DNA from 2 places in the Cytobacillus sp. SAFR-174 genome. Region 2 is predicted to be linked to the other one. Evidence: riboswitches for the same ligand, from Rfam matches in the RefSeq annotation. Region 2 holds a riboswitch; the other holds the start of a gene.
What was found. A riboswitch is a leader RNA that binds a small molecule or an ion and turns the genes downstream of it on or off. The one in region 2 is predicted to bind glycine.
Positions count from the first base shown of each region.

Region 1 (4,302 bases), on a different contig from region 2:
TATGCATGGTAATCCCCCATTTCTTTAACGAATGCATCGATTTCTTCCTTCGTTCTCAATTCCGTTACAGCAACAAGCATATGATTTTTCAGGTCAGCATAATCTCTGCCCAAATCGTAACCGCCAATAATGTCCTTTTCAAGGAGCTTTTGATTTACTTCCTTAACAGGCTTATTCACCTTAATGACAAATTCATTAAATGAGGGACCTTCGAATGGAACTTCAAAGCCGGCAGCCTTAAATTGCTGTTTTGCATAATGGGCTTTTTGCATATTGGCAGCAGCCATTTCCTTTACGCCCTTCTTGCCGAGAGCAGTCATCGCTACAGATGCCGCCAGTGCGTTGAGAGCCTGATTGGAACAGATATTGGACGTTGCCTTATCACGGCGTATATGCTGTTCACGCGCCTGAAGGGTAAGCACGAAACCGCGGCGTCCCTGATCGTCTACCGTTTGCCCGACAAGACGTCCCGGCACTTTTCTCATCAGCTTGGATGTTACGGCAAAATATCCGCAATGAGGGCCTCCAAAAGCCGTAGGAATACCGAAAACCTGAGCATCTCCTGCTACGATGTCTGCTCCGAATTTTCCCGGAGGTGTCAGTGCGCCAAGAGCAAGCGGGTTGCTTGAAACAACAAACATGGACTTGTGGGCATGAATAATTTCCTCAAGCTCTTTTAATGGCTCGACTCTGCCAAAAAAGTTAGGGTATTGTACAATCACAGCAGCGATATCATCGCCAATCATTTCATTTAGGGCTTCAAGGTCAGTGGTGCCTTCTTTATGAGGGATCTCAATCACTTCAATATATTGGCCCTTTGCGTATGTTTTGACTACTTCCTTCGATTCAGGGTGAACTGCGCTTGAGATTAATATTTTCTTCCGGCGTGTGCTGCCTGCGCTTAGCATGGCTGCTTCAGCAAGTGCAGTTCCGCCATCATACATGGATGAGTTGGCAACATCCATTCCTGTTAATTCACAGATCATGGTCTGGAATTCGAAAATTGCCTGCAGCTCTCCCTGGGAAATTTCCGGCTGGTAAGGAGTATAGGCAGTATAAAACTCTGAACGGGATAATACATGATCCACAATGACCGGCATGTAATGATCATAAACGCCCGCACCAAGGAAAGATGTATTTGTGCGAAGATCAGCGTTTTTTTGAGCCATTTTAGTAAGCTCTTTCAGTAAGGCTGTCTCTGATTTCGCCGGCTTGATTTTATATTCGCCCTTAAATCTTACACTCTCGGGAATATCACTGAATAATTCTTCCACAGAACTGACGCCGATTTTCTCAAGCATTGCTTTCTGGTCAGACTCTGTCATCGGTAAATAGCGATGTTTCATCATTTTCTCCCCCCGGTTAGTTCTTTTCTCTTTTGTAAAAAGGTGTTGCTTCAATCTTAGCCTTCAGCCGTTTGCCGCGAATCTCCACTTCCAATTCAGTTCCAAGCTCCGCATGCTCTTTCTTGATAAGAACAAGGCCGATGTTCTTTTTCAATGTCGGAGATTGAGTGCCTGTTGTCACTTCCCCGATCAGTTCTTCTCCCTTATATACAGGATATCCATGGCGCGGAATACCGCGGTCAATCATTTCAATTCCGGCCAGCTTGCGCGGCACCCCGTTTTCTTTTTGGTTCTTAAGCACTTCTTTTCCGATGAAATCCGCTTCTTTATTCACCTTGACAGCAAAGCCTATTCCTGCCTCAAGCGGTGTGATCTCAGGTGAGAGCTCCTGGCCATAGAGTGCCAGGTTTGCTTCAAAGCGAAGGGTATCCCTTGCGCCAAGTCCGCATGGGAGAACGCCTTCTTCTTTGCCTGCTTCAAGAATTTCATTCCATAATGCGGCTGCATCCTTGGCATCACAGTAAACTTCAAATCCGTCTTCTCCTGTATATCCAGTTCTGGAGACAAGCGCTTTCTTGCCATTCAAATCAACATCCTGCTGGAATTTGAAGAATCCGATATCCGATAGATTCGTACCAGCAAGCTTTTGGAGCACTTTTTCTGCAAGCGGCCCCTGAATCGCCAGCTGTGCCATATCTTCTGAAAGGTTTTTCAATTCCACATTGCCTTCAGCATGGTCCTGCAGCCAATTGAAATCCTTTTCGATATTAGAAGCATTTACAACCAGCAAATAGTGGTCATCCTCTATTTTATAGACAAGTAAATCATCAACAGTTCCGCCATTTTCATAGCACATGGCTGTATATTGAGCACCTGAGTTCTTTAATTTGGAAATATCGTTCGTCATCATTTTTTGAAGGTATTTAAGACTGTCCGTCCCCTTCACTTCGATTTCACCCATATGGGATACATCAAAAAGGCCGGCTTTTGTACGGACTGCTTCATGTTCTTCTTTAATGCTAGAAAATTGAACAGGAAGGTCCCAGCCGCCGAAGTCGATGGTTTTGGCTCCGTAATCCTTGTACACCTCATATAAAGGCGTGCGTTTTAACTGTGACATTTACTCGTCCCCCTTAAATCTTTTGAAATTTGTTTTAGGAACATAAAAAAGGACAGAGTATCCCCTCAATTATGAGAAGATCTCTGTCCTTGCACCTGAAAGTTTACCGAAACCGGCTGTCCCCTTGGGTGGCTTATTAAAAAGCACTCTCCAGAGCTGCGTCAAACAAGAGTTCTTTTGCCTGAGAGATTCACAGATTTTGCTTGCTCCTTCGGCGCTACAAATGTAGTCTCTCCCCTTGTTATCATTCGCATTTATAAAATTTTCCAAGATGGTCATACTTATACCAAACAGAAAAAATTAAGCATCCATTACATCGGTTAACTAAATGTAATGTGTTAACTTTCAAAACTTTCAAAGCTATTAACATCGTACCACCTTAACAAGGTTTGGGCAATATCTTTATATAGATAAAAGGAGCTGTTTTTATGACAGTGCAAATTGGCTTTGATTCTGCCTGGCAGGATGAATTCTTAAAAAGGATTGATGACGACGGCCCATGGGGAAACTGGGAGCTTTATAAACTGGCTGTTGAGGTTGAGAACCATACCACTATTCCTGACTTTGAAGGCTTGCAGGCTCCGAAGCATCTGCCGAACCTTACTCCTCTTCCCCATCAGCTGGAAGTGGCCAAGCAGGTAGTCGAAAGCATGAACGGCAAGGCGATCCTGGCTGATGAAGTCGGTCTTGGAAAAACGATTGAAGCTGGGCTGATATTAAAGGAATATATGATCCGAGGACTCGTAAAAAAAGTCCTTATACTTGTTCCAGCTTCCCTCGTTTCCCAGTGGGCCATGGAGCTGAACAGCAAATTTTTCATTCCTGCTGTGGCGCAGCGGAAAAGCTATGTATGGGAACAATGCGACGTTGTGGTATCATCCATCGATACAGCCAAACGCAATCCTCATCGAGACATTATTTACAGCCTTGATTATGACCTGATCATTATAGACGAAGCTCACAAGCTGAAAAATAATAAAACGAGAAACTATGAATTTGTACAAAACCTTAAAAAGAAGTTTTGCCTGCTATTAACAGCAACACCCATTCAGAATCGAATCAGTGAAATTTTCAATCTTGTGTCCCTGCTTAAACCCGGACATCTTGGCAATGAATCAGCTTTTTATGAAAATTATAAAAAAGACTCACGATCTTTGAACGATGATGCACATCTAAAGGAACTCGTAAACAAAGTCATGATCCGCAACCGCAGGGCAGATACCGGGATTGAATGGACCAAACGGCATGTGGAAACCATACCGATTGAATTTTCGCAGGCAGAGCTTGAGCTCTATGAAGCTGTAACAGAGCTGCGGAGTGAAGAAAATTGGGTGAGTTCCAGCCAGTTTTCAGTAATGACCCTGCAAAGAGAGGCATGCTCAAGCAGAGAAGCTGTCTATTTTACGCTTCAGAATATGCTGAAAAGACAGGAGCAGCCTTCAATAGCTTTCCAGGAGCAAATACAATACCTTATTAAAAAGGTTGAAGCGGTCCAGCAAAACTCAAAAGCTCAAAAAGCACTGGAATTAATACAGAAAATAAATGACAAGGTCATAATCTTTACTGAATACAGGGCAACGCAAATGTACCTGCAGTGGTTTTTAAAGCAATATGGCATCACATCGGTTCCGTTCAGGGGAGGATTTAAAAGAGGCAAAAAGGACTGGATGAGGGAGCTTTTCCAAAAGAATGCTCAAGTCCTGATTGCAACAGAAGCGGGAGGAGAAGGAATAAACCTGCAATTCTGCAACCATATCATAAATTTTGATCTCCCCTGGAATCCAATGCGGCTCGAACAAAGGATTGGGCGCATCCATCGTCTCGGCCAGGAAAAGG
Region 1 covers NZ_JBQCMZ010000022.1:1,641-5,942, forward strand. Annotated here, with positions in the region: gene gcvPA (aminomethyl-transferring glycine dehydrogenase subunit GcvPA) at 1-1,346, opposite strand, end outside; gene gcvPB (aminomethyl-transferring glycine dehydrogenase subunit GcvPB) at 1-7, opposite strand, end outside; gene gcvT (glycine cleavage system aminomethyltransferase GcvT) at 1,363-2,466, opposite strand; glycine riboswitch at 2,626-2,714, opposite strand; gene ACTHRG_RS19035 (DEAD/DEAH box helicase) at 2,895-4,302, shown strand, end outside.
Region 1: another riboswitch for glycine. It lies ahead of gcvT (glycine cleavage system aminomethyltransferase GcvT); the one in region 2 lies ahead of purU (formyltetrahydrofolate deformylase).

Region 2 (4,302 bases):
TCACCCAATCAGAGGTTAAATTTGAAAACGAATTCCGCAAGCTTTGGATCGACCATGTATTATGGACAAGCAACTATATTACAAGTGCCTCAACTGCCGGAGCAGAGGATCAGAAGCAGGTATTGGCCCGCCTGCTTAGAAATCAGGAGGACATAGGAAATTCCATTAAGCCTTATTACGGCGAAGCTGCAGGAGCTAAGCTGACAGAACTTCTTAAAGAGCATATTGTCATTGCGGGTGATATTGTAGAGGCAGCTAAGAGCGGGCAGGGAGCAAAGGTGAACCAGCTGAACAAAAAATGGTATCGCAATGCCGATGATATCGCTGCTTTTCTAAGCGGAGCCAATCCAAATCTGAAAAATGAAGATGTGAAAAAACTGCTTTATAAGCATTTAGAATTAGTAACAGATGATCTGACAGCAAGTCTTGTTAAGGATTGGGAAGCAAGAATTGTTTCGATTGATGAGGGAGTGTCGCATATTATTATGATGGCAGATGTCATTTCTGATGCGGTTGTTAAGCAATTCCCGGACAAATTTAAAGGGTAATTAAAAGAGGCTTCAGCTTTGCTGGAGCTTCTCTATTTTTTCCTTTGACAAAGCAGCATGTCTCATTATAAGCTATTTAGCGTGCCGAAAAAAATAATGTAAATTTTTCACATATAGAAGGAGGGGTATCCGTTTTGTCAGGGGATCAGAAGAAAAAGATGATCATTTTGATGATCAATATGTTTATTGCAATCGGAAGCTTTGGGATTATCATTCCGATTTTGCCGGCTTATCTGGAATCCATCAATCAGGGAGGAACGGCAGCAGGCCTGATGATTGCCATTTTTGCGGGTGCCCAGCTGATTTTTTCTCCCATTGCAGGGAAGTGGGCTGACCAGTACGGCCGCAGAAAGATGATTATTTACGGGTTAGCTGGTTTGACATTATCCATGCTGGTCTTTTATGCAGTAGATTCCATTTGGCTGCTATACTTTTCACGTGTTATTGGTGGCGTTGGAGCTGCCTTGCTGATTCCAGCCATTTTTGCTTACATTGCTGATATTACTACCATGGAGCAGCGTGCAAAAGGGAATGGCCTTGTATCAGCTGCGATGTCACTTGGAATTGTGGTTGGACCTGGAATTGGCGGGTTTTTGGCAGACTTCGGCCTGAAAATGCCGTTTTTGATCTCAGCGCTAGTATCTCTAGTGGCTGTTCTATTCTCCATTGTCCTCCTCGAAGAAAGCAGCACTTTGCAGACAGTGCCGGGTGAGATGCCTGAAGAGGAACCGATGGTCAAGAAACTGGCCATGTCCGTTAAGAAGCCATATTTTATTCCGCTTGTCATTACATTGGTGATGAGCTTTGGACTAATGGCGTATGAATCAGTGCTGGGGCTCTACCTTGATAATGAGTTTGCTGCTACTCCGCAGGAAATTGCCATTATGGTGACTTCAACGGGTGTCATTAGTGTTATTGTTCAGTTATTCGTAGTCGATCGGGTGGTTAATAAATTCGGAGAGGGAAAGGTATTGAATATCTTTTTGGCTGTTGCCGCGTCAGGATTCCTAGTTTCACTGTTTGCAGGCAGCTATGCACTTTTCTTCGTTATTTCGCTGATCATTTTCCTTGCAACTTCCATTCTGCGCCCGGTTTTAACCACGCTAATCTCAAAAATGGCCGGTAATGAACAGGGGTTTGCGATGGGAATGAACAATGCTTATATGAGCATTGGAAACGTTCTGGGGCCAACGATTGCCGGTGTGCTTTACGATGTACGGATAACCTATCCGTTTGTTCTCGGTCTGGCCTTATTGATTGTTACGTTATTTATCACGGTTGCATGGCAAAAAAGGGAGCCAAAACCGAAGGCTGCTGTGTAAAAAAGCTTGGAGACATTGTCTTCAAGCTTTTCTTTTTCCCAAAGGAAATCAGCTATAAATACAGGCTGAGAATTGTGGCAATTTTGTGAAAGAAACCTAGTTCGATTGACATAAGTTAAAAAATATATTATTCTGAAAATAACAAAAATATTGAGCGAATGACGGCTGCGGGAGAGAGCATACAGTAGCCACCGAAGGAGCAAGCTTCAAAAATACCCTTGAAGCCAATCTCTCAGGTAGACAGAACCTCAGTCGGACGCATCTCTGGAGAGCGCGCATGGACTATGCGACACCAAAGGGGTCAAACTCTCAGGTAAAAGGACAGAGAAGGGGGATAAAGAAGCCGCCTTTTTTCTGTCCTTTTTATATGGATGGCAAGGCAGTTGGAGGAATCTAGATGAATATAAATGTTAACGCAAACCGGGCGACATTGCTGATATCCTGTCCAGAGAGGCCAGGCATCATCTCCACAGTCTCTAACTTTCTGCTGGAGCATAACGCGAACATTGTGCATTTTGACCAGCACACAACCGATCCGCTGGCAGGCATCTTCTTCATGCGGATTGAATTCGATATGAATCATTTTGATGAGTCCTTTTCAAAACTGAAAGAAGATCTGCCTGAGATGGCCAGGGAATACTCTATGGAGTGGAAGCTGAGCGGCAAAGGCGAGCGCAAGCGGATGGCCATATTTGTTTCTAAAATGGATCACTGTCTGCTCGAGCTGCTGTGGCGATGGAAATCAAAGGAGCTTGAAGTGGATATTCCCTTAGTGATCAGCAATCACCCTGACATGAGGGAAGTGGTGGAGGGTTTTGGAATACCATATCATCATGTTCCGATTACGCCGGATACTAAAGCGGAAGCTGAGCAAAAGGCGGTTGAGCTGCTGGATGGAAAAGCGGATTTCATTGTGCTTGCGAGATATATGCAGATTCTTTCACCAAGCTTTATTTCCAAATATCCAAACAGGATTATCAATATCCATCACAGCTTTCTGCCGGCCTTCGTGGGAGCCAATCCTTATGCCCGGGCGTTTAACCGCGGAGTCAAGCTGATTGGGGCAACCGCCCATTATGTAACAAATGATTTGGATGAAGGGCCGATCATTGAGCAGGATGTCCAGCGGGTTAACCACCGGCACACTGCACAGGATCTCAAAATTGCCGGCAGGCATGTGGAGAGGCAGGTCCTCGCACAGGCAGTCGCCTGGCATGTGGAAGACAAAGTCATAGTGCATGGTAATAAGACGATTGTTTTTTAAGCGGCACTGAAAAAAAGATCTTGCATCCAGAAAGATTACCATCATGAAAGAAGGTGAGCAGAAATGAAAAAGAAAAAATTATCAATGCTTGAAATGATAAAGGTTAATAGAGAAGAACTTTTAAAAGATCGCCGTGAGCTTGAGAAGATCGAAAAAAAAATAGACGATAAATATGCAAAAGCACAGTAAGAAAGTACACCCGGCCTGGGAATAAAACAGGCCGGGTTTTTAAATGAATTAAAAACGCCCAGGGAATCCCCGGGCGCCTACTCTTTATTTTTGTCTGAAGAAATCTGTGAAAGCATGATACATTTCCATCCCCTGATAAAAGAACAGGCTGGAAGCTGTTAATGAAAATAACCCAATCATTAAAAATCTAATCCACATTATGTCTTCCTCCTTTAATTGTTTTGCTGGACAATTAAGGAGCTTGAATGACATAATTCGCCTCGTAGAAAATTGGAGTATAAAGTATCTTTTTCCTGCGGGCGATGTGCAGAGCACTATATACAAAAAGGATAACTGTCAGGATTGTAATGGATAAAGAGATGATATCCAACGTGAAGATATGCTTTTTGGGATCATCTTTTAATAGGAAGCTCTCGGTAAAGTCCGAAACTGTTACCGCTTTGCTTTGGTCCATCGGAATGTCATTATAATGGACTCCAGGGTATTGGGTAATGAGAAAGGATAAAAACACAGACAGCAGTAAAAGTGGCATTACCTGACGTTTCGTCATTCCCTCACCCCTTTTCAAGATTATAACTATCATCATAACCACTATTTATAGATTAGTAAACTAAAAGAATCTGACAGGATTCGTTAATATTCTATGTTTATATTGTAAAAAAATCTGGGGCAAAAGGTGCGGGAATACAAAGGATTGTTGACCGCAAATATAGATTATAGGCTGTATGAACAACCAATCCTTACAAAAGTCCTGATAAAATAGGCAGAGAATCTATTTTCTTCCTTTACATGTCTTCATATTACTTTAAAAAACACCTCTTATAATCAATTGTGAATCCATGTTAAGAGGTGAAGAAAATGAACAATGAGAGATCGATTGATGATTTAATCAGGAAATTTAATGAAGAGAACCTGAAGAGGGACATTGACCGCCGGAGCTTTCTATCTGGTGCAGGGAAAATAGCCGGTTTTTCGCTGG
Region 2 covers NZ_JBQCMZ010000010.1:87,760-92,061, forward strand. Annotated here, with positions in the region: gene ACTHRG_RS12150 (glycosyltransferase) at 1-548, shown strand, start outside; gene ACTHRG_RS12155 (MFS transporter) at 683-1,870, shown strand; glycine riboswitch at 2,029-2,129, shown strand; gene purU (formyltetrahydrofolate deformylase) at 2,268-3,134, shown strand; gene ACTHRG_RS12165 (FbpB family small basic protein) at 3,198-3,323, shown strand; gene ACTHRG_RS12170 (hypothetical protein) at 3,556-3,873, opposite strand; partial or broken gene ACTHRG_RS12175 (alkaline phosphatase D family protein) at 4,182-4,302, shown strand, end outside.